DNA from 3 places in the Agrobacterium burrii genome. Region 2 is predicted to be linked to each of the others. Evidence: riboswitches for the same ligand, from Rfam matches in the RefSeq annotation. Region 2 holds a riboswitch; each other region holds the start of a gene.
What was found. Region 2 has a riboswitch for cobalamin ahead of JZX89_RS06200 (ABC transporter substrate-binding protein). Riboswitches for the same ligand answer to the same signal wherever they lie in the genome.
Positions count from the first base shown of each region.

Region 1: another riboswitch for cobalamin. It lies ahead of bluB (5,6-dimethylbenzimidazole synthase); the one in region 2 lies ahead of JZX89_RS06200 (ABC transporter substrate-binding protein).
Region 3: another riboswitch for cobalamin. It lies ahead of JZX89_RS24525 (CbtB domain-containing protein); the one in region 2 lies ahead of JZX89_RS06200 (ABC transporter substrate-binding protein).

Region 1 covers NZ_JAFLNA010000008.1:12,879-20,967, forward strand. Annotated here, with positions in the region: gene JZX89_RS15455 (NADP-dependent malic enzyme) at 1-435, shown strand, start outside; gene JZX89_RS15460 (DUF2865 domain-containing protein) at 568-1,671, shown strand; gene bluB (5,6-dimethylbenzimidazole synthase) at 1,868-2,584, opposite strand; cobalamin riboswitch at 2,682-2,863, opposite strand; gene JZX89_RS15470 (TolB family protein) at 2,984-3,814, opposite strand; gene JZX89_RS15475 (bleomycin resistance protein) at 4,007-4,384, shown strand; gene JZX89_RS15480 (NAD+ synthase) at 4,674-6,353, opposite strand; gene JZX89_RS15485 (LTA synthase family protein) at 6,579-8,089, shown strand, end outside.
Region 2 covers NZ_JAFLNA010000002.1:577,354-585,442, forward strand. Annotated here, with positions in the region: gene argE (acetylornithine deacetylase) at 1-1,048, opposite strand, end outside; gene JZX89_RS06195 (GNAT family N-acetyltransferase) at 1,277-2,155, shown strand; cobalamin riboswitch at 2,195-2,430, shown strand; gene JZX89_RS06200 (ABC transporter substrate-binding protein) at 2,591-3,622, shown strand; gene JZX89_RS06205 (FecCD family ABC transporter permease) at 3,619-4,647, shown strand; gene JZX89_RS06210 (ABC transporter ATP-binding protein) at 4,644-5,444, shown strand; gene JZX89_RS06215 (pseudoazurin) at 5,537-5,914, shown strand; gene JZX89_RS06220 (class I SAM-dependent methyltransferase) at 5,932-6,756, opposite strand; gene JZX89_RS06225 (ABC transporter substrate-binding protein) at 6,869-8,002, shown strand.
Region 3 covers NZ_JAFLNA010000016.1:138,873-146,961, forward strand. Annotated here, with positions in the region: gene JZX89_RS24500 (metallophosphoesterase) at 1-410, shown strand, start outside; gene JZX89_RS24505 (helix-turn-helix transcriptional regulator) at 399-1,109, opposite strand; gene JZX89_RS24510 (LysE family translocator) at 1,242-1,886, shown strand; gene JZX89_RS24515 (c-type cytochrome) at 2,134-2,568, shown strand; gene JZX89_RS24520 (cytochrome c) at 2,656-3,576, shown strand; cobalamin riboswitch at 3,667-3,895, shown strand; gene JZX89_RS24525 (CbtB domain-containing protein) at 4,057-4,239, shown strand; gene JZX89_RS24530 (CbtA family protein) at 4,251-4,964, shown strand; gene JZX89_RS24535 (hypothetical protein) at 4,969-5,283, shown strand; gene JZX89_RS24540 (type 1 glutamine amidotransferase family protein) at 5,372-5,938, opposite strand; gene JZX89_RS24545 (GNAT family N-acetyltransferase) at 5,960-6,448, opposite strand; gene pip (prolyl aminopeptidase) at 6,644-7,579, opposite strand; gene JZX89_RS24555 (MerR family transcriptional regulator) at 7,665-8,078, opposite strand.

The DNA.
Region 1 (8,089 bases), on a different contig from region 2:
CTCGCGGCCAGGGAAATTCGTCGTTTCGGCATCACGCCGAAGATCGCGCTTGCCAGCCACTCCAATTTCGGCTCGCGTGACTCGGAAAGCGCCCGCAAGATGCGCCGCGCGCTGAAGATCATCCAGCAGGCCGCACCCGAACTGGAAGTGGACGGCGAAATGCAGGGCGGCTCCGCACTGTCGGAAACGCTGCGCAAGCGCGCCATGCCCAACAGCGTTTTGACCGGCGAGGCGAACCTTCTGGTTTTCCCCAACCTCGATGCCGCCAACATCACGCTCGGCGTCACCCGCACCCTGACGGAAGGCCTGCATGTCGGCCCGATCCTGCTCGGCACGGCGCTTCCCGCCCATATCCTGTCGCCCAGCGTCACCTCGCGTGGCGTCGTCAACATGGCGGCCTTTGCCGTGGTGCAGGCGTCGCACCCTTCGGTGTGAGGGCGCATTAACGCAATTTTGAACAAGCTGTTGCCGCATTGCGGCGACAGCTTATGTTATCTTCCTGAAACACGGATTTCGTGAAGTATAACGCCCCTGCCACCGGCCGGGGACATCGAACGGATCTAACAATTGACCCGGCGCAGCCGCATCATCGGCCTCCTGCTTCCCCTTGTTTTCCTCGCCCCGGCCGCCGCTGTCGCGGATCAGGTCTGCGATACGCTTTATGCGCAATTGCGCGAGCCACCCCGCATCATCGGCAACACGGCAGAGGTGCGGCGTTACGCCAACGCGCTCGCCCGCCAGAACATCGTCGTGCGCAAAATCAGGAACGATCTGCGCAGCTATGGCTGTTCGTCGGGCAGCGTCATTGTCTACGGCAACCCCAATGCCGGCCTCTGCGCCGAGATCGGTGATGCACTGGTGGATGCCGAAGCCGAACGTGACGCCATCATTCGTGACCGTGACGATGCGATGGCGGCTCAGCGCAGCGATGATGGCGGCATCAGGCGCCAGCGCATTCTCGCCGCACTCGACGCCAATGGCTGCAGCGCAATGCCGGAAACGGACACGCAATCGCCGCAAGTGCCCGATGTGACCCGTTACCCCGATGCGTTCCGCCAGCAGGATAATCAGCCGGGACAGGCAGGCCTGTCGCCTTACCCCAATACCACCGCCGAGGGCGGACTTCGCACCCTTTGCGTGCGTACCTGCGACGGCTCGTTTTTCCCGATCGCCTCCAATGCCTCGCCGCTTGATTTCCGCGCCCAGGCCGAGCAGTGCCAGAAAATGTGCCCGGGCACGCAGACGGAACTCTATTTCCACTCCATGACGGATCAGGAGACCTCCGACATGGTCTCGGCCGAAACCGGCAAACCCTACAGGGACCTGCCGACCGCCTTCGCCTATCGCAACGCGTCTACGAAAGCGCCCGGCTGCGCCTGTAACATGGCCGCTTATCACGAAGACATGCAAAAACAGGAAGAGGCCGCCCGGCCGCAGCCCGAAAAGCCCTATTCCGGCATCACCACCATTCCATCACCACAGGGTGACAAGCCTCAGAAACCCACAGAACAGCAACAGGCCGCAAAGCCGCCGGAGCAACCGGTTCCCGAACGCGACTACGATCCGAACGACGCAAAAGTGCGCGTCATCGGCCCGAAATTCCTGCCGGACCAGACAGGCCGCATCGACCTGAAAAACCCGGCGCTGAAGGGCATCCAGCCGCAGCAATGACCCCTGTTATTTGCCCGTAATAGAGCAAGCGGATGCCACTTGTTTCTTCTCCCCGCCGGGGAGAAGTCCGCGGCAGCGGGATGAGGGGGCAAGCGTAGAGATATCCGGAGAGCTAGCCCCCTCATCCGACCCTTCGGGCCACCTTCTCCCCGTCGGGGAGAAGAAACGAGAGGCGACGCTATGCGCATCTCATCCCTTACCGCCCACCCCAGCGGTTGCGAAACACCAGCTCTTCCAGCGGCACGCGCTGCCGCCAGCCCTTCACCGCCAGTTCCGGTTCCGTGTAAAGCGCATCGACGCGGCCGAGACATAGCCAGGCGACGATTTCGATATGGTCGGGGATATCAAGAATGGTGCGAATGTCGCTGTCATGAAAGATGCTGACCCAGCCGACGCCGATGCCTTCGGCGCGGGCGGCAAGCCAGAGGTTCTGGATGGCGCAAACGGTGGAATAGACATCCGTGCGCGGATTGTGGGTCCGGCCCAGCACCACCTTGCCGCCGCGCGTAGGGTCGCAGGTGACGCAGATGCTCAGCGGTGCCTTGCGGATGCCCTCAAGCTTGAGACTGCGATAAAGCGCCTGTTGCTCGCCCGCAAACATCGCCGCCGCTTCTTCATTGGCGCGGCTGAAGGCCACAAAGGCCGCTTGCCGCACGGCACCATCAGTGACGAGCGTGAAATTCCACGGCTGCATGAAGCCCACCGAGGGCGCGGAATGCGCCGCCTTCAAGAGACGCTCCACCAGCACGTCCGGCAACGGATCAGGCAGGAACTGGTCGCGCACATCGCGGCGCGTCTCAATGGCGCGGTAGATCGCCTCGCGCTCCGCACCCGAAAACGGGCGGGCGGGCGAAAGCGCATGATCGAATGGATCGGCTTGCAATGAATTACCAGCGGACGGATCGGTCGGCATCGTTTAACCCCAACAATGCGGGCGCGCCGGTGCCGAAACCATACCGGCTCCCGCATGCACGACGCGCATCTTCAGCAACCTGCCGCCGTCCGCGCGGTTCGGTCTATCCTGCCAGGCCGGTCTTCTGACTCGGCTTCATCCGCCCTTTTCGCCTTCCCGAATAACTTCAGTGGCTTATGAAAAGGGCATCCGCCTCACAGCGCTGGGCACGTTCCGGTTTCTCACCGGATTCCCGATTCTCCCGCCGCAAGGGCGGGCACCTGACTGAGGAAGCTATGGGCAAGAATGCTTGCGAATGCAAGGGTCTTGCAAGCCCGTGCGGCAATCTGCCCATAGCGTCCCTCCCCTGCGTCATGCCGGCCGCGAGCCGGGATGACGGTAACAGGCTTCCCGATTGCATCAGGCTACGGGGAAATAACGCACATAAGCGAACTCGTCCCCGTCAGGTGACCAGTTGGGAGAATTCATCGTGCCCTGCCCGCCGAAAAGCTCGAACAGCGTTTCGACATTGCCGCCATCCATATCCATCAACCGCACCCGCACATCGAGATCGCGCGGATGGTCGAAGACATCGGCGTCGTAAGAAACGAACACCACCTTGTCACCCCCAGGAGACGGATGCGGGAACCAGTCGCCATAGGAACTGTCGGTGATGCGCTCCACAGTGGAGCCATCCACCCGCACCCGCCAGATCTGCATCTGCCCGGTACGGCTGGAATTGAAATAGATCCACGCACCATCCGGCGAATAATCCGGCCCGTCATTGCGGCCTTCGCCATGCGTCAGCCGCGTTTCGACGCCGTTCTCAATATCCATGGAATAGATGTCGAAGACCTGATCGCGAATACCGCAATAGGCGAAACCTTTGCCGTCCGGCGACCAGCCGTGCCAGTAGGAGGGGAGGTTTTTCGTCATCAGCTTTGGCGCACCGCCCGCCGATGGCAGAAGATAGATCGCACTCTTGTCGAACTCGACCTTGTCGGAAATGGCATAAAGCGATCCATCCGGCGAAATGCCGTGGTCGCTATTGCACTGCGTGGCAAAACCGGTATCGACCTTCTCCGGCGAAGCATCACCGGATGGGGACAGGCGGTAGAGCAACCCTTCGCTGTTCAGCAACAGATATTTGCCATCCGGCGACCAGTTCGGCGCTTCGAACAGTTCCGGCGTCTGCCACACCACCCGCATCTGCCGGGTGCGTATATTAAAGATTTCGATCGAACTGCGCATGCTGCCTCCCTGGGCTGTCGATAGTCTGGATCAGACCTTTGGCGGACGCAGACATTCCGTTTGCTTTCGCCACCATGGTGATTATGATCCTATGGCCGCAGGCACCGTCCTGCAAATTCAAATCGGAAAAAACGCCAGCGTTCCGGCACCGCCCGTAACCCTCCCCGTTTCTCCCAGATCCGAGGTTCCGCGATGAATACCATCGCCGATCACGGCATCCGCTTCGGGCGGATCGCCGCAATGCTTCCTGTCAGGAATATCGAAAAGGCCCATGATTTTTATGTCGGCGTGCTGGGCTTCACAAAAACCTTCGAAAACGGCAATCCCGTCGGCTTCATGATCCTCAAACAGGGCAATGCCGAACTGCACCTGACGTTGCAGCCCACCCATAAGGCAGCGCCCTTCAATGTGGCGCATATGATGGTAAGCGATGTCGATGCGTTGCATGCGGTTTGCAAGAACCATGGGTTGCGCATCATCAAGGCCCTGCAGGACAAGGATTATGGCCTGCGGGCCTTTGTCTTTGAAGACCCTGATGGCAACCGCATCGATGTGGGGCAGGTTATTTGAGGTGAGTGAAGAGTGGCGCGGGGTTTCTCCGCGCCGTTCGTGCATCCCTCACTTTGGATCGAGCGCATGCCACTTGTTTCTTCTCCCCGCCGGGGAGAAGTCCGCGGCAGCGGGATGAGGGGGCAAGCTTCGCGATATACGGAGAGGTTGCCCCCTCATCCGACCCTTCGGGCCACCTTCTCCCCGGCGGGGAGAAGAAACCAGCCGCAGCGCCGGGCGAAACAATCAGCCTCGCAAGGGAAGGGATCGCCGCCTCACCTGAGAGCGCAGCCCCTACCCGCTTCATCCATCACCGATCCCGGAACCGGTTGGTGATCGGATAACGCCGGTCACGCCCAAAATTCTTCTTGGTGATCTTCACACCCGGAGCCGATTGCCGGCGTTTGTATTCGGCGAGATAGAGCAGATGCTCAACCCGGTGCACCGTTGCCGCGTCATGACCTCGCGCCAGAATTTCCTCGACCGACATTTCCTTCTCGACAAGGCACTCCAGAATATCGTCCAGCACCGGATAGGGCGGCAGCGAATCCTGGTCGGTCTGGTTGGGGCGTAATTCGGCGGACGGCGCTTTGGCGATGATATTGGCGGGAATGACCTCGCCGGAAGGGCCAAGCGCACCCGGCGGCACATGGGTGTTGCGCCAGGCGGAAATGGCGTAGACCTGCATCTTGTAGAGGTCCTTGATGGGGTTGAAACCGCCATTCATGTCGCCGTAGAGGGTGGCATAACCCACCGACATTTCCGACTTGTTGCCTGTTGTCACCACCATCGAGCCGAACTTGTTGGACACGGCCATCAAAATGGTGCCGCGCGTGCGGCTCTGCAGGTTTTCTTCGGTAATGCCCTCTTCCGTACCTTCGAAGAGATCTGACAGTGCCGAGAGGAAACCTTCCACCGGCTCAACGATCGGCACGATGTCGTAACGGCAGCCCAGCGCTTTCGCGCAATCGGCGGCGTCCTTCAGCGATTCTTCCGATGTATAACGGTAGGGCAGCATGATGCAGCGCACCCGCTCCTCGCCCAGCGCATCGACGGCAAGGGCGGCGCAAATCGCCGAATCGATGCCGCCGGAAAGGCCGAGAACCACGCTCTTGAAACCGTTCTTGTTCACGTAGTCGCGAAAGCCCAGCATGCAGGCGCGGTAATCCGCCTCCTCGCCCTCTGGTATTTTCGAGAATGGTCCGCTTTCGCAATGCCAGCCTTCCGCCGTGCGTTTCCAGTCGGTGACGGCAAGTGTGGCCTCGAACTGGCTCATCTGGAAAGCAAGCGTCTTGTCGGCATTGAAGCCGAAACTTGCGCCATCGAATACCAGCTCGTCCTGCCCACCCAGCTGGTTGGCGAAAACCAGCGGCAGACCGCTCTCGATCACCTGTTTCAGTGCCACCTGATGGCGCACATCCAGCTTGCCGCGATAATAGGGCGAACCGTTCGGCACCAGCAGGATTTCCGCCCCGCTTTCGGCCAGCGTCTCGCACACGCCCATCTCGTTCCAGATTTCCTCGCAGATCGGAATGCCGATCCGGACCCCGCGGAAATTATACGGACCGGAAATCGAACCCTCGGCGAAAACACGCTTCTCGTCGAACTCGCCGTAATTCGGCAGGTCGATCTTGTCGCGCAGCGCAACGATCTTGCCGCCATCCAGCAGCGCCACCGAATTGTGCCGACCTGTCTCGCCCTGGCGCGGGAAACCGATAACGACACCCGGTCCGCCATCGGCGGTTTCGGCCGCCAGTTCTTCCACCGCCCTCAGGCAGGCCTTCAGGAAAGCCGGCTTCAGCACCAGATCCTCAGGCGGATAGCCTGAAATGAACAGCTCGGTCAAAAGCAGGAGATCGGCGCCCTGCGTTGCCGCATCGGCCCTTGCCTCACGCGCCCTGGCGAGATTGCCCGCCACGTCGCCAACGATCGGATTGAACTGCCCGACGGCAATCCGGAGATGGTTCTGGATATCGTGTCTGTCGCTCATGCCATTTCAATACCGCGCCCGTGTCCGCTCCGCAACGCGGCAATTGCATGCGGCAGCACCCTGCCCTTACCTAACGGAATAACGCTCACGCTAAGGTTATCGCCCTGCCCGCCAGTTTCGCCAAAGTTCATGTCGCGTTCATCGCGCTTATGTGACAGTTACATGACACTTTTGCGACGCCCGATTCACCTCCCCGGATTGGGCGGCTGCCTGAAATACCGGAGTATGAGTTTGAGAGATTCGGCGCCAAAAACAACGGCTTCCGAAAAGGCTGGTTTCGTCTTTTCGCCTGCATGGACAAGGAGCCTTTCGAAGCTTTCTGGCACGGCCTATACGCTTGCCAATCTGACGGTCGCATCCATCGTGCTGGTCGTTGCGCTGGAGTGGATCGCCCGCGGTTCGCTCCATGATGTCGGTGCTTTCCTCACCTCGTCGGCCCGTCCGGGCATGACCACCATCGCCGCTGTGCTCACCGTGCTCGTAGCGCTGGATGCGATCCTTGGCCGGCGTTACCTGTCCCTCATCGCCGTTGCGCCGCTCTGCGCTCTCACGGGCCTGATTTCGGCGCAGAAACAGACCTATCTCTCCGATCCGCTTTATCCCTCCGACCTGCTGTTCGGCCGCCAGATTTTCGAGCTTCTGCCAACCATGCTGAAGGCGCAACCGCTGACGGCAGTGCTGGTCGGCCTCGGCATCTGCGCAGCCATTACGGCTCTCGTGACGCTCTGGCTGCTGGCGCGCCGCCATTCCCCGTCACTGAGCTGGCGTGAACGCGCTGGGGGGCTCACACTGGCGCTGCCGCTTCTTGCCGGCCTTGCCTCGCTGATGGACTATTCGCATTATTCATGGCTGCGTGATCGCCTCAACATCATACCCATGATGTGGGATCAGCAGGAAAACTACCGCCATAACGGCTTCCTGATGGCCTTCGCCTTCAACATTCCCATGGCCAATGTCTCGGCACCGCAGGGATATAGTGAAAACAGCATCGCCGATCTAACCTCGGAGCCAGCCGCCTTCGCCGCCAACAAGGGCGATTACCCTGATGTCATCATGCTGATGAGCGAATCGCTGTGGGATCCGACCCGCCTTGAAAACGTGAAGCTCTCGGCCGATCCGATGCCGATCATCCGCGCCAAACAATCCGGCAACGTCTTTTCACCTGAGTTCGGCGGCATGACGGCGAATGTGGAATTCGAGGCGCTGACCGGCTTTTCCAACGCCTTCCTCCCCTATGGCAGCATTCCGTACCAGCAATATATCCGCCGCCCGGTGCCTTCGCTCGCCAGCTTCTTCCGCGGCGAAGGTTATTCCGCCATCGCCATGCACCCGTTTCAGGAATGGTTCTGGAACCGCAAGGAGGTCTACAAAAATTTCGGCTTCGAGGAATTCCGCTCGGAAGAAACTTTGCCGCCCATGGAAAAGCGCGGCAACTTCGCCTCCGACGATGCATTGATGGACGAAATCATGGCGGCGGCCGACGGCGCGCGCAACCCGCTGTTCCTCTTCGCCGTCACCCTGCAGGGACACGGCCCCTACGAGGCGGGCCGTTACGCTGTCGATACCATCGGCGTCGAGGGCGATCTTTCGCCTTCCGCATCGCAGGCGCTGGCTACCTATTCGCAGGGCGTGGCCGAGGCTGACGATGCGCTTCTGAAACTGATGCGCTGGGCCAAGAAGCGCGACCGCGAAACCATCATCGTCCTCTTCGGCGATCACCTGCCGCCGCTCGGCCA
Region 2 (8,089 bases):
CCGGTTTGTGGGCGCGGCCGATATCGCCCGGCCCGCAGATGATGGCATCGATGCCCGCCGCCTGAAAAAGCCCGGCTTCCGTGCCGTAGCTGACGGCTGCGAGGTTGGGGGTGCCGGTCAGTTCCTCCAGAAGCACGGCGAGCGGTGCATCGGCTGGAAGCGACAGCGCGGGGTAAGCGCTCATCGGTGTCCATTCGATATCGACGCCCTTTGCGGCAAGCGCTTCGACGGCGCTTTGTACCGGCTCCAGCAGGGCGAGCGGGGAGACGCTCGAAATTGCCCGCGCTTCCAGTTCTATGGCGCAATGATCGGGGATGATGTTGATTGCCTGCCCGCCTTTGACCGTGCCAATCTGCAAGGAGGAGTAGGGCGGTTCGAAGGTCGCTTCGAACGGTCCCCGCGTCAGCACATCGGCGGTGTCGACTGCTTTCGCCATGATGCCTGTCATCAGGTGAATGGCGTTCACCCCCTGATCTGGACGCGACGAGTGGCCTGACCGACCACGCAGCGTGATGCGCGCTGCGGCCTTGCCCTTGTGGGCGCGAACGGCGCGCATATTGCTTGGCTCGCCGATGATCGCGCCTGCCGGCGGGGCGCACAACTCCGGCAATCTGGCGATGAGATGGGGAACGCCGCGACAGCCCGCTTCTTCGTCATAGGAAAAGGCGATATGTATCGGTCGTTTCAGCGACATGCGCGAAAATGCCGGTGCTGCGGCGAGAACCGTGGCGAGAAAACCTTTCATGTCTGTGGTGCCGCGTCCGTATAGCCGGTCGCCTTCGGTTCTGAGCGTAAACGGATCGGAGGTCCATTCCGGTTCACCGGCCGGCACCACATCCATGTGGCCGGAGAGGATATAACCGGCGCGATCGGCTGGACCAAAAGTGGCGAAGAGATTGGCGCGGTCGCCCTCCGGTCCCGGCAATAGCGAGACTTTCGCGCCGTGGCTTTCCAGATAATCCGCAATCCATCCGGCAATATCGCCATTGGCGGTTCCGACGATGGACGGGAAGGCGACGAGACGCTCAAGGATTTCGATTGCGTTCATGGTCTTCCCCACTGGCCGGCCGTTTATGCTGGCCGGATTATTCATCGCAGAAGCTTAGAGTGGCCGACGGCGTTTATCTGCTGAAATGCCGACGATTTCGGTAGATTGTTGTGTCCTTCCAGTGCTTTCAGAAAATTCGTGCTGGCGAGGCTGGTTATCTTCGGATGTCATGGGCTGGGCTGCCGGGACCCCAAGGTTCCGCGCCGGAGGGAATGAGAGCCGTTTGCTATGGAGCTGCTCAAAGTCGATAGTTTCGAATTGCGGACCGTGGATATCGCCGATGTGGAGGCCGATCATCTGCATGCCTTGTCCATGGCTGTCGGATGGCGTTATCACGCCAATGAATGGTGTTTCCTGAGGCAATGCGGCGTCGGCCTTGCCGCACTGGATGAGATCGACCGCGTCGTCGCAACCGCCATGCTTTTTCCCTATGATCCGAATTTCGCGACGCTTGGCATGGTCATCGTTTCTCCCCGCCTGCAGGGTCGGGGCGTCGCACCCTGGCTTGTGCGGCAGCTTTCGGCAAAATATCCTGCCGCCGCCTTGCGGTTGAATGCAACGGAGGTGTCGCGGCGACTTTTTTCCTCGCTGGGTTTTGCCGGAGATACGGAAAAGGTGCATCTCCTGCGGGGCAAGGCGCATTGCGCTATCGAGACGCCGCAGCTCGGCAGAAAACAGCGGATCGAGCCGCTTTCGGAAGATCAACTTTCTGCCGTGGAGGATCTGGATCAGGCAGCTTTCGGCGTTTCGCGCCGGGGCGTCCTGCAACGTCTGCTGCGGGAGAATGCCGGTTACGGCCTGTTCGAGGCGGACCGTCTTGTCGCCTTTGCACTGCGCCGGGCGGCGGGGCGGGGCCATATTGTCGGCCCGGTCGTTGCGGGTGACGAGGCGGATGCGATCGCGCTGGTCAGGCGGCATTTTGCCGATCTGGAGGGGCAACTTGTCCGGCTCGACGCCGTGCGCGACAGCGGTCTTCTCACCGATTTTCTGGCGCAATCCGGGCTGGTGGAGATCGAAACACTCACCACCATGTCGAAAAACGCGCCGCAACCGGCCGGTTTTGGTGCGGGACAAATTTTCGCGTTGGCAGGCCCGTCTTTGTGCTGAGCTGCGGCACTATCGCAATTGACGCCCCGCTTCTTGCGCCGTATGTGAGAAAGCGACGGTTCCTGCAGCCGAAAGGCGAAGGGATTAATAGGGAACATGGTGCGGGTGATGATGATCGCCCAATGCCGTGGCTGCCCCCGCAACTGTAAGCGGATTGCCGTTCATCCTCGTGACGCTTCAAAGGCGTCATGCCACTGCATTCTGTGGAATGCGGGAAGGCAGATGAGCGGCGTAAATTCGTGAGCCAGGAGACCTGCCGTCAAAATATGAACCATCGTTACGGGCGGGGAAGCCCGGAGGAGGAAATTGTAATGTTATTTCATAACATTTGGTTTGCGTCCCGTCGTTGTTCTCCGTACAAGACGTTCCGCTGTTGCTGCGCGTTCTAACGCCTGCTGCTCTGGAACAAGCGATTTAATTTCGACTGGAGAACACATGTTTATTTCTGGACGCCTGCCGGCCTATGCCGGCTTTCTGGCCGCTGCGCTTGCGGCTTTGCCTGTCGCTTCCGCCCATGCTGCGCAAACGGTCTATCCCCTGACGATCAACAGCTGCGGTCAGGACATCACCTTCAAACAGGCGCCCGCCCGCACCGTATCCGTCGGCCAGAGCACGACCGAAGTGCTCTATCTTCTCGGCGTTGCCGACAGGGTGGTAGGCACCGCGCTGTGGATCGGCCCGGTTCTGAAGGGTTACGAGGAAGCCAATGCCAGGGTGGAGCGGCTGGCCGACAATGATCCGAGTTTCGAGGCCGTCGTCGGCAAGAGGCCGGATCTGGTGACGACGCAGTTCCAGTGGCAGATCGGCCCGGAAGGTGTTGTCGGTACGCCGGCGCAATTTGCCGAGCTGGGTATTCCCGTCTATACCTCGCCTGCCGATTGCGTCGGCAAGGACAATTCCGGCGGCGGTGACGGCGTGCGCAAGACCGGTTTCACCATGGATCTGATCTATCAGGAAGTCCGCGATCTCGCCAAGATCTTCAACGTGCAGGATCGCGGTGAAGAGGTCGTTGCCGACCTGAAGAAGCGCGAGGAAGCCGCCCGCGCCAAGATCGCCTCGGCGAATGGCAAGCTTTCGGCCGTCTTCTGGTTCTCCAGCGCCGAACTGGATATCGACCCTTATGTAGCGGGCCGCCATGGCGCGCCTGGTTACATCATGTCGGCACTCGGGCTGACCAATATCATCGAAAGCGATGAGGAATGGCCGACCGTCGGCTGGGAAACCATCGCCAAGGCCAACCCGTCTGTCATCGTCGCCGGCAAGATGGACCGTCGTCGTTTCCCCGCCGATGACGTGGCGGTCAAGCACAAGTTCCTCGCAACCGATCCCGTGGCCAGCATCATGCCCGCCGTCACGCAAGGTCATGTCTTTGACATGGATGCGCAGGCGATGAACCCGACCATCCGCACGATCGAAGGCATTGAAACGCTGGCCGAAGCGATCTCGGCTGCCGGCCTCGCCAAGTGAACGGTCTTTCCGTCAATCTCGGCAGGGCGGGGCTGGCTTTTGCCGCACTCGCCCTGCTGCTCGTCGCGCTGATGGCCGGAGCGGCGATCGGCGAGACCGCCATTCCGTTCGATGTGGTGGCGAAAACCATTGCCAACCGCGTCTTCCATGCGGGTTACCCGCTGGAGCCGCTGGATGAAGGCATCGTCTGGAGTTACCGTCTCAGCCGCGCCGTTGTTGCCGCCTGTTGCGGTGCTTCGCTGGCGCTTGCCGGTGCAGTGCTGCAATCGCTTCTGCGCAACCCGCTTGCCGATCCCTATATTCTCGGCATTTCCGCAGGCGCTTCCACCGGCGCGGTGGCCGTGGCGCTCTTGGGTTTTGGCGCAGGGTTCCTGACCATGCCGGCTGGCGCGCTGATCGGAGCTTTCGTGGCGTTCTCGCTGGTCAGCCTGCTGGCGGTGCGGGCGGGACACGGCAACAGCGCCATCATTCTGGCGGGGGTGGCCGGTTCACAGTTATTCAATGCCATGACCTCGTTCATCGTCACCAAATCCGCCAATGCCGAGCAGGCGCGCGGTATCATGTTCTGGCTTCTGGGCAATCTTTCCGGTGTGCGCTGGCCGGATGTCTGGCTGGCTCTGCCGGTCTGTATTGCCGGTCTTGCGGTGTGCCTCTGGTATTCCCGCGCGCTGGATGCCTTTGCCTTCGGCGGTCAGGCAGCCGCCTCGCTTGGCATTCCGGTGCGCCGGACCTATGCGGTGCTCATTTCGGTTTCGGCGATCATGACGGCGGTCATGGTGTCGCTGGTCGGTTCCATCGGCTTCGTCGGTCTCGTCATTCCCCATGCGGCGCGCATTTTCGTCGGCGTTCGCCACGGGTTGCTGCTGCCGGTAACGGCGCTGACCGGCGCGGTGTTCATGATCGTCGCCGATATTCTCTCGCGCATCGCCATTCCCGGTCAGGTGCTGCCGATCGGCGTGATTACCGCGCTCGTCGGCGCGCCGGCTTTCGCCTTCATCCTCGGGCAGAAAAGGGGGCGTTCATGAAATTATCCGCCCACGACCTGCATTTCCACGCCGGCAATGTCGATATTGTCAGCGGTGTTTCGCTCGATGTCGGGTCCGGGGAGTTTCTGGGCATTATCGGCCCGAACGGTTCCGGCAAAAGCACGCTGCTTTCCATGCTGGCCGGCATCCGCAAGCCGCGCCGAGGCCATGTCACGCTTGGTGAGGAGCCGCTTGCCTCCTTCGGGCGGCGTGAACTGGCGCGCCGGCTGGCCTTTGTGGAACAGCAGGCCGAAACCACCGAGCGCATCACCGCCCGACAAGCCGTGGAACTGGGGCGCACGCCCTATCTCGGCCCGCTTTCCGCCTGGTCGGCCAGTGACGATGCCATCGTTGATGCCGCGCTCGACAATGTCGATATGGCGGACAAGGCGCAACGATACTGGCACCATCTTTCCGGCGGCGAACGACAGCGCCTGCATATCGCCCGCGCCTTGGCACAACAGCCGCATATCCTGCTGCTGGATGAGCCGACCAACCATCTCGATATCGGCCACCAGATCGGCCTGCTCGATCTGGTGCGGCGGCAGGGGCTGACGGTTGTGGCGGCGTTGCATGATCTCAATCACGCCGCGATGTTCTGCGACCGCGTCGCCATCATGCATTGCGGCCAGATGATCGCGGCCGGTCCACCGCGCGAGGTTCTCACATCGGCGACGATCGCCGATGTTTTCGGGGTGCAGTCCGTCGTCTCCACGGATGAGGGCGGCTTTTCCCATATTCGTTTTCTGCCGGCGCATGGAGCGGCCGATCAGACAAAGAAAGCACTGGTACGATGACGAGATCGAAAAAACTTCGCCTTGGCTTGCAGCCGCGTAGCGCTCTGGCTGGAATTATCTTGGTGCTGGCCACGGGTCTTCCCTTGCAGGCCATGGCCGAAACCTTCGAGGTGAAAATGCTGAACCGGGGCGAAAAAGGCCCGATGGTGTTCGAGCCCGATTTTCTGGAGATTGCCCCCGGCGATCGCGTGCGCTTCGTACCCACCCATAAGAGCCACAATGCAGCGACCATCGACGGCATGATTCCTGATGGTGCCGAGGGTTTCAAGAGCCGGATCAACGACGAATTCGAGACTGCTTTCGACAGGCCGGGCTTTTACGGCATCAAATGCTCGCCGCATTACGGCATGGGTATGGTCATGCTGATCAAGATGGGGGAGGCGACCTTGCCGCAGAGCTACAGGACGGTCGACGTGCCCGGACGCGCCAAGCCCCGGCTGGACGATCTCTTTGAGCAGGCCGAAAAATGAGACGGCTCTGGCCGTCCTCAGTCTTTCGCGGACATATCCGGCTTCACGGCGCAGACCGCATAACGGTGCTGCAGGCCACGCAGAATGCCCTTCAGCAGGCTGAAGTTTTTCGACTGGGCGCGATGGATGGCCTGAAGATCCTGATCGACCGCAACGGGTTCGAAACCCGTAGCGCGCAACAGCGCCGCGACATCACCGGCCCGCGCGCCGCTGGAAAAATAGACCCGTGAAAGAATGCTGTTGAAAGCATTGCCCGGATCCGCTGGCTTGTGCGGCTGGTCCGGTTTCAAGAGGCCGATGCCTTCCAGACCTGCGGCCAGTTTCTTGACGAGTTTTTCGCGCCAGCCGGTATTGACGAAATCGCCGTCGACAATCAGCAGCCGCCCGCCCGGTTTTAGCACGCGGAACCATTCGGCGAAGCTTGCCTGTGGGTCCACCAGTGTCCAGACGAGATGACGCGTGATGATGACATCGGCGCTTTCATCCGGCTCCATGGTATTTTCGGCATCGCCGACAAAAAAGCGAATGTTGCGCCCGCGGGTTTTGGCTTTTTCGCGGGCAAGCGCCAGCATGGTTTCCGACCAGTCCATGCCGGTGACCTGAAAACCGAGATCGTCCATCAGATGCGAGATGACGCCGGTTCCGCTGGCGAGATCGAGCGCCTTGCGGCCCTCTCCCTGTCCCAGATGCTTCAAAAGCAGCGCATGCCAGGCTTTACGCTCATCTTCGGAAAAAATCTCGTGTCCGGGGGAAAGATCGAAGGTCGCGGCGCGGCCGGACCAATAGGCTTTGATTTCATCTCGCAGGCTGTCGTTCTTGCCATACTGGATTGTGTCGATCATCGGGTTCAACTCATGTGCCGGTTAGTTAAGAATGGCTCTAAAACATAAATCTTGACTAGTATAGTCAGAAAATAATACAGCCGCGCCAGTCAACACTGGAGAGCAATATCCGATGCGCATCTCAGCCAAATCCACGGCACTTGCCCTTGGCCTTCTCGTATCCGCCGCCTGGCCGGCATTGGCCGAAAAGGTCACCGTCAAGGATGTGACCGGCCGGGATGTCGAAGTCAATGTTCCCGTTTCGCACGTCATTCTCGGCGAAGGCCGGCAGATTTATTTCCTGGCGGCGCTCGACAAGGAGAACCCTTTCCAGCACGTCGTCGGCTGGCGCGATGACCTGGCGAAGGCCGATCCGGAAACCTATGACGCCTATCTTGCCAAATATCCTGAGATTGCCAAGCTGCCGACCTTCGGCGGCATGAAGGACGGCACTTTCGACGTCGAGCAGGCCGTTGCGCTGAAGCCGGACGTGATCCTGATGAATATCGACGCCAAGACGGCGACCGAAGAGGCCGGCTACATCGAAAAGCTTGCCAAGGTTGGCATTCCCCTTGTTTATGTCGACTTCCGCGAAAAGCCGATGGAAAATACCGAGCCGAGCATGCGCCTGATGGGCAAGCTGACGGGCAAGGAAAAGATCGCCGAGGACTTCATCAAGCTCCGCGCCGACTCCATCGCCAAGGTCACCGATACGCTCGAAAAGGCCAATCCGAGGAAGCCGGTCGTCTTCGTAGAGCGCGCCGGTGGTTACTCCGACGATTGCTGCATGTCCTTCGGCAACGAGAATTTCGGCAAGATGGTCGAACTTGCCGGCGGCATCAACATGGCGAAAGACATCATTCCCGGCACCTTCGGCACCGTCAATCCGGAACAGATCATCGCCTCCAACCCGGAGCAGATCATCATCACCGGCGGCAACTGGAACGGTTATGTTCCCGGCGGCAACTGGGTCGGCGTTGGTTATGGTGCTGATGTCAAGGAAGCGCATCGTAAGCTGGAAAACCTCACCAAGCGCCCGGCTTTCACCGGCGTGCAGGCTGTGAAGGACGGCAATGTCCACGCCATCTGGCACCAGTTCTACAACAACCCGTACCAGTTCGTGGCCATTCAGGAAATCGCCAAGTGGCTGCATCCTGATCTCTTTAAGGATCTCGATCCCGAGGCGACCTTCAAGGAATTGCATGCCCGCTTCCTGCCGCTTGACTACAAGCCCGGCTACTTCGTGTCGCTGAAGGATGCGAAATAAGACAGGGACGGTGAAGAGGAGCGCCGTCCGTTCGATGGATGAAGCCGCAGCCATGCGGCTTCATCATTTTGTTTTGGAACTCAATGA
Region 3 (8,089 bases), on a different contig from region 2:
AGCGGCTGAAGCACCTGCAGGAAGCGGGCGCGATCAATGCACAGGACTGGAACGCCTCGCTCAGCGACGAGCAGTTCGAATGGCTGCAAAGCCTCCTGCAAAAATCGGATGCGGCCGGCGAAAAAGTGGTCGTGCTGTGCCACTATCCGCTTTATCCGGAAAACGCTCACAACATGTGGGATGCACCGCGCATTCTCGATCTTCTCGACGCCCATGCTTCGGCCGTCGCATGGTTCAATGGCCATAATCACGAAGGCAATTACGGTGTGCTGGGTAACACCCACTTCGTCAATTTCAAGGGCATGGTGGACACGCCCGACCAGAACACCTTCGCTATATCAGATGTTTTCGAAGACCGGATCGTCATTCGCGGTTTTGGCCGCGAGGAGGATCGTCTCTTACAGCTGTGAGGATGGACTGCCCGGCTGGTTGCTCTGCCAGCCGCTCATCCACAATTGCCGCAGCTTTTCACCTTCAAGCTTGAAAAAGCTGCCGGTGCTTTCGCAGGTCAAAACCCGGTCAGAGCGGAAGTTACGGATTGCCCGCCGTAATTCACACCAGCCGACGATATTCACCGTCTCCGAATAATAGATCACGGCAATGGGCCGGATCTGCCGCCGGGTCTCTGCGCCGGTTTCATCGCGATAGCTGATGTCCAGCCTCTCTTCATCGCGCACCGCCCGCCGGACGGTGGCAAGATCAATGCCGGCAGGTGCTGGCGCGATGCTGCCCCAGGCATGCAGGGCATTGGCCGACAGGGTTTTGGACAGGGGTTCGGGCAGCGAGGCGGCAATCTTGTCGCTCGCTTTTCTCGCCGCCTGCCGCAATTCGGTATCACCGGAACGGCCAACCATGGCGAGCGCCAGCACGATTGCCTCGGTCTCATCAATGGAAAACATCAGCGGCGGCAGGCTGAAGCCGGGGCGCAGAATATAACCGACGCCGCGCTCGCCTTCGATGGGCACCCGCATGGTCTGGAGGGCGGCTATGTCGCGATAGACCGAACGCGCCGTCACTTCCAGCTTTTCCGCAATCATCTGGGCGGTAACGGGCCGGCGCGCCAGCCGCAGGATCTGAATGATCTCGAACAGTCTCGACGCCTTGCGCATTGACATTTCCCCGGCGTTTTTTCAAGACAACTGACATAATGCTGTCAGTTGGCTTTTTCTATAAACGGCAAAACACATTGAGAAACATGCATATTCCTAAATGTGCCATGAACCGTCTGGGGAGATACTGACATGAGTTACGCCGAAAATCTCTGGCTTTTCTTTCTGGTCCTGTTCGGCATCATCATCCTGCCGGGCATGGACATGCTGTTCGTGCTGGCAAGCGCGCTGACGGGCGGCAGGAAAACCGGCCTTTCGGCCGCAAGCGGCATGAGCGCCGGCGGCATCGTGCATTCGCTTTATGGCGCGGCCGGCGTTGGCCTGCTCGCCGCCTGGATGCCGTCGCTGTTTCTGCCGCTTCTCATTGTCGGCGCTGCCTATATGGTCTGGATCGGCATCGGCCTGATGCGCAGCGCAATCGTCGTGAATGGCGATGAGGCGCAGGCAAGCGCCTCGTCGAAAAAAGCGTTCTGGCGAGCGGTGCTGACCTGCCTTTCCAATCCGAAAGCCTATCTGTTCATGATGGCGGTCTATCCGCAATTTCTCAAACCGGCCTATGGTCCGATCTGGATGCAGGGGCTGGTGATGGGCGTGATGGTGGCGGTAACGCAGTTTACCGTTTATGGCGCGCTGGCGTTGACGGCGGATAAAAGCCGACAATGGCTGGTTTCTTCACCCGGCGCCACGATCTTCATCGGTCGCGCTGCCGGTTTCATGCTGGTTGCCGCAGCGCTGCTGACATTTTGGGAAGCTCTGTCGTGGAGCCTCGGCGAATAACAGGAACAGGTTGCGCCGCTCCAGGGAGGCTATTCCCTGGCAAGCCAGCGAATGCTCTCCTTTGGCCCGTTGTTTTGTCACGGGTTCTTGTCGGAAAACCTTCGGACAGTTTTCGGCCTGATACTCTAGACTTCTGTTTTCACGGCGGAATTCACCGCAATGTGACTTCTTTTCGCCATGCGGAAAGGGCATCCTCGCGCCGTTCCATCAAGCGTCCGGCACCCGGCCGGAATCAAGGAGAGAGTGTATGAAACTGAAAACCATCGCGGCGGCCATGCTTTTCGGCTGTCTTTGCGCCGGAGCGGTCTTCGCTGCCGGCGAAGTCGAAAAACGTGAAGGCATGATGAAGCAGATCGGCGGCTCCATGGGCGCGCTGGCTGCCATCTCCAAGGGCCAGAAGCCCTTCGACGCCGAGGCCGTCAAGGCTGCCGTGACGACCATCAGCACCAATGCCAAGGCTTTCCCTGATCAGTTCCCGAAGGGTTCCGAGACCGGCAGCGCGGCTGCCCCCGCCATCTGGGAAAATTTTGAGGACTTCAAGGCCAAGGCGGCCAAGCTCGGTGCTGATGCCGATAAGGTTCTTGCCAATCTCCCCACCGATCAGGCGGGCGTCACCACCGCCATGAAGACGCTCGGCGCCGATTGCGGCACCTGCCACCAGACCTATCGTCTGAAGAAATAAATCATGAATTTCAAAGCGCCGCTTCCCGGCGGCGTTTTTTCACTTTGAAAGACACCTGATCACTCGGGTGAGAATGGGGAGAGGGGTATGTCTTCCATTTGGACGAAGCTTGTGGGCGGGGCCGTGATCGCGGCCATTGCCGGCTACGGCATTTTCGCCTGGGTCACCGCGCCGCAGCGGCAGGCGCCCAGCCATTGGGTCAGCCTCGGAGAGCCGGATCTGGCCAATGGCGAAACGCTGTTCTGGGCGGGTGGCTGCGCAAGCTGTCATGCAGCACCGGATGCCACGGGTGACGCGATGCGGACGCTTGCCGGCGGGCAGGCGCTGAAAAGCCCCTTCGGCACCTTCCATGTGCCCAATATTTCCTCTGATCCACAGCACGGTATCGGCAGCTGGACACTGGCGGAATTCGGCGATGCCATGACGCGCGGGGTGGGAAAGAACGGCGAACATCTTTACCCGTCCTTCCCTTACGCCTCCTATGCGCGCATGACGCAGAAGGACGTGAACGACCTGTTCGGTTATCTGAAAACCCTGCCGGCCAGCCAGAATGATGCGCCGGATCACGACTTACCGTTTCCCTTCAACCTGCGCATGGCGCTCGGCGGCTGGAAATTCCTGTATTTCGACACTTCCGCACCGCCGCGCGTCGAGCTTGCCAATGCCAATGCCGAATTGCTGCGCGGCCAATATCTGGTCGAAGGGCCGGGCCATTGCGGTGAATGCCACACCCCGCGCAATGCGCTCGGTGGTTTTCTGGAGGGCAAATGGCTGGCTGGCGGCCCCAATCCCGAAGGTGAGGGCCGCATTCCCGATATCACGCCGGGTTCTGCGAGCATCGGATCGTGGACGACGGCGGATATTGCCGGCTATCTGGAAACCGGCTTCACCCCGGAATTCGACAGCGTCGGCGGCTCCATGGTCAAGGTGCAGCAGAACATGGCGCATCTCACCGCCGAAGACCGCAATGCGATTGCGGCCTATCTGAAGGCGATCCCGTCTCGATAACTGGGCATGGCTTGGGTTGGCGCTCACCACATGCTTCACGTCGTGCTGGTGCCAAGGAGCCGCCACCATTGACTCCCGCACCCACCCGGCCGATAACATGTCCGTGATGGTTCCTTCCGGGCGTTCCGGAAGGTGAAAAGGGAACACGATAGGGAGAAATCCTCATTCGTGGCTGCCCCCGCAACTGTGAGCGGAGAGCCTGAAACGAAATGCCACTGGCAAGCCATCTCGCCCTTTTTTTACGGCGAGGGCGATGCCGGGAAGGTGTTTCAGGTTTTGACCCGTAAGCCAGGAGACCTGCCATCACGGAAATGTCCATGCCGGCGGGGTGTCCGGAAGAGCGGAATGTCAGGGTCGTCGGTTCGATGCCCCTGTGTCAGTCTCGTATCCCCGTGGTGAAGTGTATCATATGCGGTCTGTTGGCTTTTTGCCGTTCGGCCGCATCTTATGGCGCGGGGTCGCGCCGGGAGAGGGGTCACCATGTCTATCCAGCAGAATACGGCCAATGCTGCCGTTTCAGCAAAAACGGGCAGCTTCGCGCAATCGCTGACGGCGATCGTGCTTGGCCTGTTCGTCGTCGGTTTTGTCGGCTTTTCGCATGTGGAAGCCGTTCACAATGCCGCGCATGACACGCGTCATGCCAATGCCTTCCCCTGCCATTGAGGGGAAACGGCATGTCATTTTTTCGCAATATCGTCTTTACCGCGGTTCTGGTCGGCATCGTTGGCGGTTTGGCCGTCTCGGCCATGCAGGCTTTCGGCACCACGCCGCTCATCCTTCAGGCGGAAACCTTTGAAAGCGCCGGCGGCGAAGCGGCCCATAGCCATGATGCGGCAGCACCCGGCGCTGCGGTTCCCGCCCATGAGCACAATGACGAGGCCTGGACTCCGGCCGATGGTTTCGAACGCACCGCCTATACTGTCGCTGCCAATGTGCTGACCGCCATCGGTTACGCGCTGGTGCTGACCGGTCTCATCTCGCTGCGCGGCACCGATGCCGGCTGGCGCGAAGGTCTTCTGTGGGGCGTTGCCGGTTTTGCCGCCGTCATGCTCGCGCCGATGATCGGCCTGCCGCCGGAATTGCCGGGAAGCCCGGCCGCAGCACTTGAGGCGCGGCAAATCTGGTGGCTCTCGACGGTTGCCGCAACCGCGGGCGGCATTGCGCTGATTGCGTTTCGCCGCGAGCCCTGGGCCATCGTTCTTGCTCTGGTCCTGATCGTCGCGCCGCATGTGGTGGGCGCACCGCTGCCGCCGGAAGGCGAACATGCGCTGGCACCGCTGCCGCTGGAACGGCAGTTCATCGTTGCCGCCACCATCACCAGCTTCGTTTTCTGGGCGCTGCTTGGAACACTGAGCGCGTTTTTCCTGAAACGCTTCCAGTCGGCGTAAATGCATGCAGGACGCAGCGGAATGGAGTGACGAACTCGATGCGCTGCGTTTTGTCGTTCCCGGTCACGGTGCGTTCTGCGCCGTGCACCGTCTTGCCTTCAAGGCAGTCCTCGGGCCAGACCCGGTGCGCGAGGCGGCTCTCGCCTATTTTCATGAAAACGAGGCCGGCTTTATCGTCGCAGCCCTTGCCAAGATAAAACGTTCAAACTTGCCTGCCGGCCGCAGCTTGCATTTGAACAGCCGCGATATTCGCCGTGCGATTGCCGGGGAAGGCGAGGGCGCCACGCCCCGTGTTTGCCGGGTGCTTGATCGGCACTGACTGGCCTGAAGTTCCCACTTCCATCATACCGGCTCAAGGCCGGAATGACGGGGAAGTGGAGAGTGCATGGCATCAAGACGGCTGCGTCTTACCGATGCTCCGCCGCGAAAATTCCAAGTTCCGCCTCGGCTTCCGGACCAAAGAGGCCGAGGTTTTTCAGAATTTCCACCGCGAAGCTGACCGGCGCGCTGCCGGATGCCGTGATGACGCCGCCATCGCTGACCGCCTTCGGCTGGTCACGATAAAGACCATCGCCGCTATAGGCCGGATAGGCCTTGTGTGAGGCGAGCGAATTGCCGGTATGGGCGACATGGTTCAGGATACCCGTGCCGGCCAGCGCGCTTGCCGCCGCACAGATACCGGCAACCAGCCGGTCTTTTTCGCGAAAGCGCTGCACCAGCCCGCCAAGATCGGCGGCCGTACCCTTTTCCCAGCTGAGACCGCCGGGAATGACGAGCGCATCGATGCTGTCAGGATCAAGCGCGTCATAGGAGGTTTCGGGCGACACATTCAGCCCGCCCATCGATGTTACCGGCCGCCCGTCCGGGGTGGCATGAACGATCTCGACGCCGAGATAGCTGCGTGCCGCCGCCGCAAGCAGCGCCGGTTCCCAGTCCGCAAAATCCTGCGCCAGCGCAATCGCGATACGTGTCATGGCCGTCTCCGTCGGTTTTGATCAGGCGATGGACTGCATGTAGCGCATGCCGGTGACCGGACGCGGCGCGAAATCCATGTTCTCGTAGAAACGATGCGCCGCCACATTGCCGGTCGTGGCGCTGACGGATAGATAGTCGCAACCCAGCCGCTTGGCGATATCGCGGGCGCGGGAAACCAGATGCTGGCCCGTGCCGTGGCCGCGATGGCCGTCACGCACGAAGAGATGGTGCAGTTCAAGCCCACGCCGGCCTTCCTGCGCCCTGTAGAGCGGCAGAAGCAGCGCGTAGCCGATCAGCGCGCCATCGGCTTCGGCGACAAGACCATGCACCCAGGGCAGGGGGCCGAACAGGTCGCGCTCAAGCTTGGCCGGCGTGATTGCCGCCGCATCGCCGTGGTAGGAGGCAAGCAGCGTGATCATCTCGTTAAGCTCGGGCAGATCGGTCTTGCGCGCGCCGCGAATGATGACGACGGGCGGTCTTTCCAGTGTAAGGGAGCTATCTTCGGTCATTTTTTTCGGTCCTTTGGTCTTATTGGTGCCGTCAGGACGTTTGAAAACAACAAAGCCGCCTGACGGCGGCTTGTTGACAATATGATCTGTCGAGCCGCCCTTAAAGGTAGGCCCAAAAGTACGAGCAGGAGATGGGTGCGCGTTCGTTGATCATGTCATTGCAATGCGCCCGAATCCGTAATCTGTCAAGCGGCTTCAATTTGCAAATCGTGCGATCGCTGAAACAATCGCATCCTCCATCCCCGCATCACCGGTGGAATGCCCGGCTTCACCTATGGCAATCAGTTCGCTTCCCGGCCATGCCGCAGCAAGTTCGTAAGCGGTGACGGGTGGTCCCTGCAGGTCGCGCATGCCCTGGATGAGCATGCCGGGGATGCCCGCGAGCACGCCGGCATTGCTCAGAAGCACGCCGTCCTCCAGCCAGGCCGCATGGTGGAAATAATGGGCGCAGAGTCGGGCGCGGGTCAGAATATAGTCGGCATCACGCCATTTTTCTGGAAAGTCCGCGCTGGACTCCGCGCTGATCGAACCCGCCTCCCACAAATGCCATTCAAGCGCCGCCATCCGGCGGATGACCGGGTCAGGATCGTTCAAAAGCTGGAGATACGCGCCGACGGGATCTTCCTTCGCCAGGTGATCCGGGATGGCCGTGATGAAGCGCTGCCATTGCTGCGGCAGGAACATCGCCAGCCCCTTGTAAAGCCAGTCGATTTCCTTTTGCCGCGTGGTGGTGACACCCGCCAGCACCATGGCGCGAACGTGTTTTGAGTGGCGCTGGGCATAGGCAAGCGCAAGTGTGGAACCCCATGAGGTGCCGAACACCAGCCAGTCATCGACGCCAAGCGCCACACGAATGGCCTCCATGTCGTCGATCAGATGCTGGGTGGTGTTGTGCTCGAGGCTGACGGCGGCATTTGGCGTGCTTTGCCCGCATCCGCGTTGGTCGAACTGGATGATTCGGTAACGCTCAGGATCAAAATAGCGCCGCGCAGTGGCCGATATTCCGGAGCCGGGGCCGCCGTGCAGCAGGATCGCGGCCTGTCCCGCCGGGTTGCCGGCAATCGTCACATGCAGCCGGTGACCTTCGGAAACATCGATGAAAACTGTGTCGAAGGGAGGGATTTCGGGCATTCGTCAGGTCTTTTTGAAAGAGATGGGACGCGCATATATCGTGCGGATGACAGCTGGATGTCACCATCTCGATCCTGCCGGCGTCTCAATGCTCGCCTTCGCACATGCCGTGGTCGGAAAGCGCGCGGATGACGTAACAATCCTCGATGGAATGGCCGTGGCAATGGGAGACGATACGCTCCAGCTCGTGTTCGAGCTTCTTCAGGCTGGCGATTTTTTCGCGGACATGGGCGAGATGTTCGGCGGCGATACGGTCCGCCCCCTCACACGGCATTTGCCGGTGCTGGCTGAGCGCGATGAGTTCGCGAATGGCATCGATGTTGAGACCAATATCACGGGCATGGCGGATAAAGGCCAGCCTTTCGAGGTCGGTTTTTTCGTAACGGCGCTGGTTGCCTTCCGAACGGTCTGCCTCGCGGATGAGGCCCATCTGCTCATAATAGCGGATCGTCGGCACCTTGACGCCGGTACGCTTGGACAGTTCACCGATGGACAGCATGGCTTTCTCCA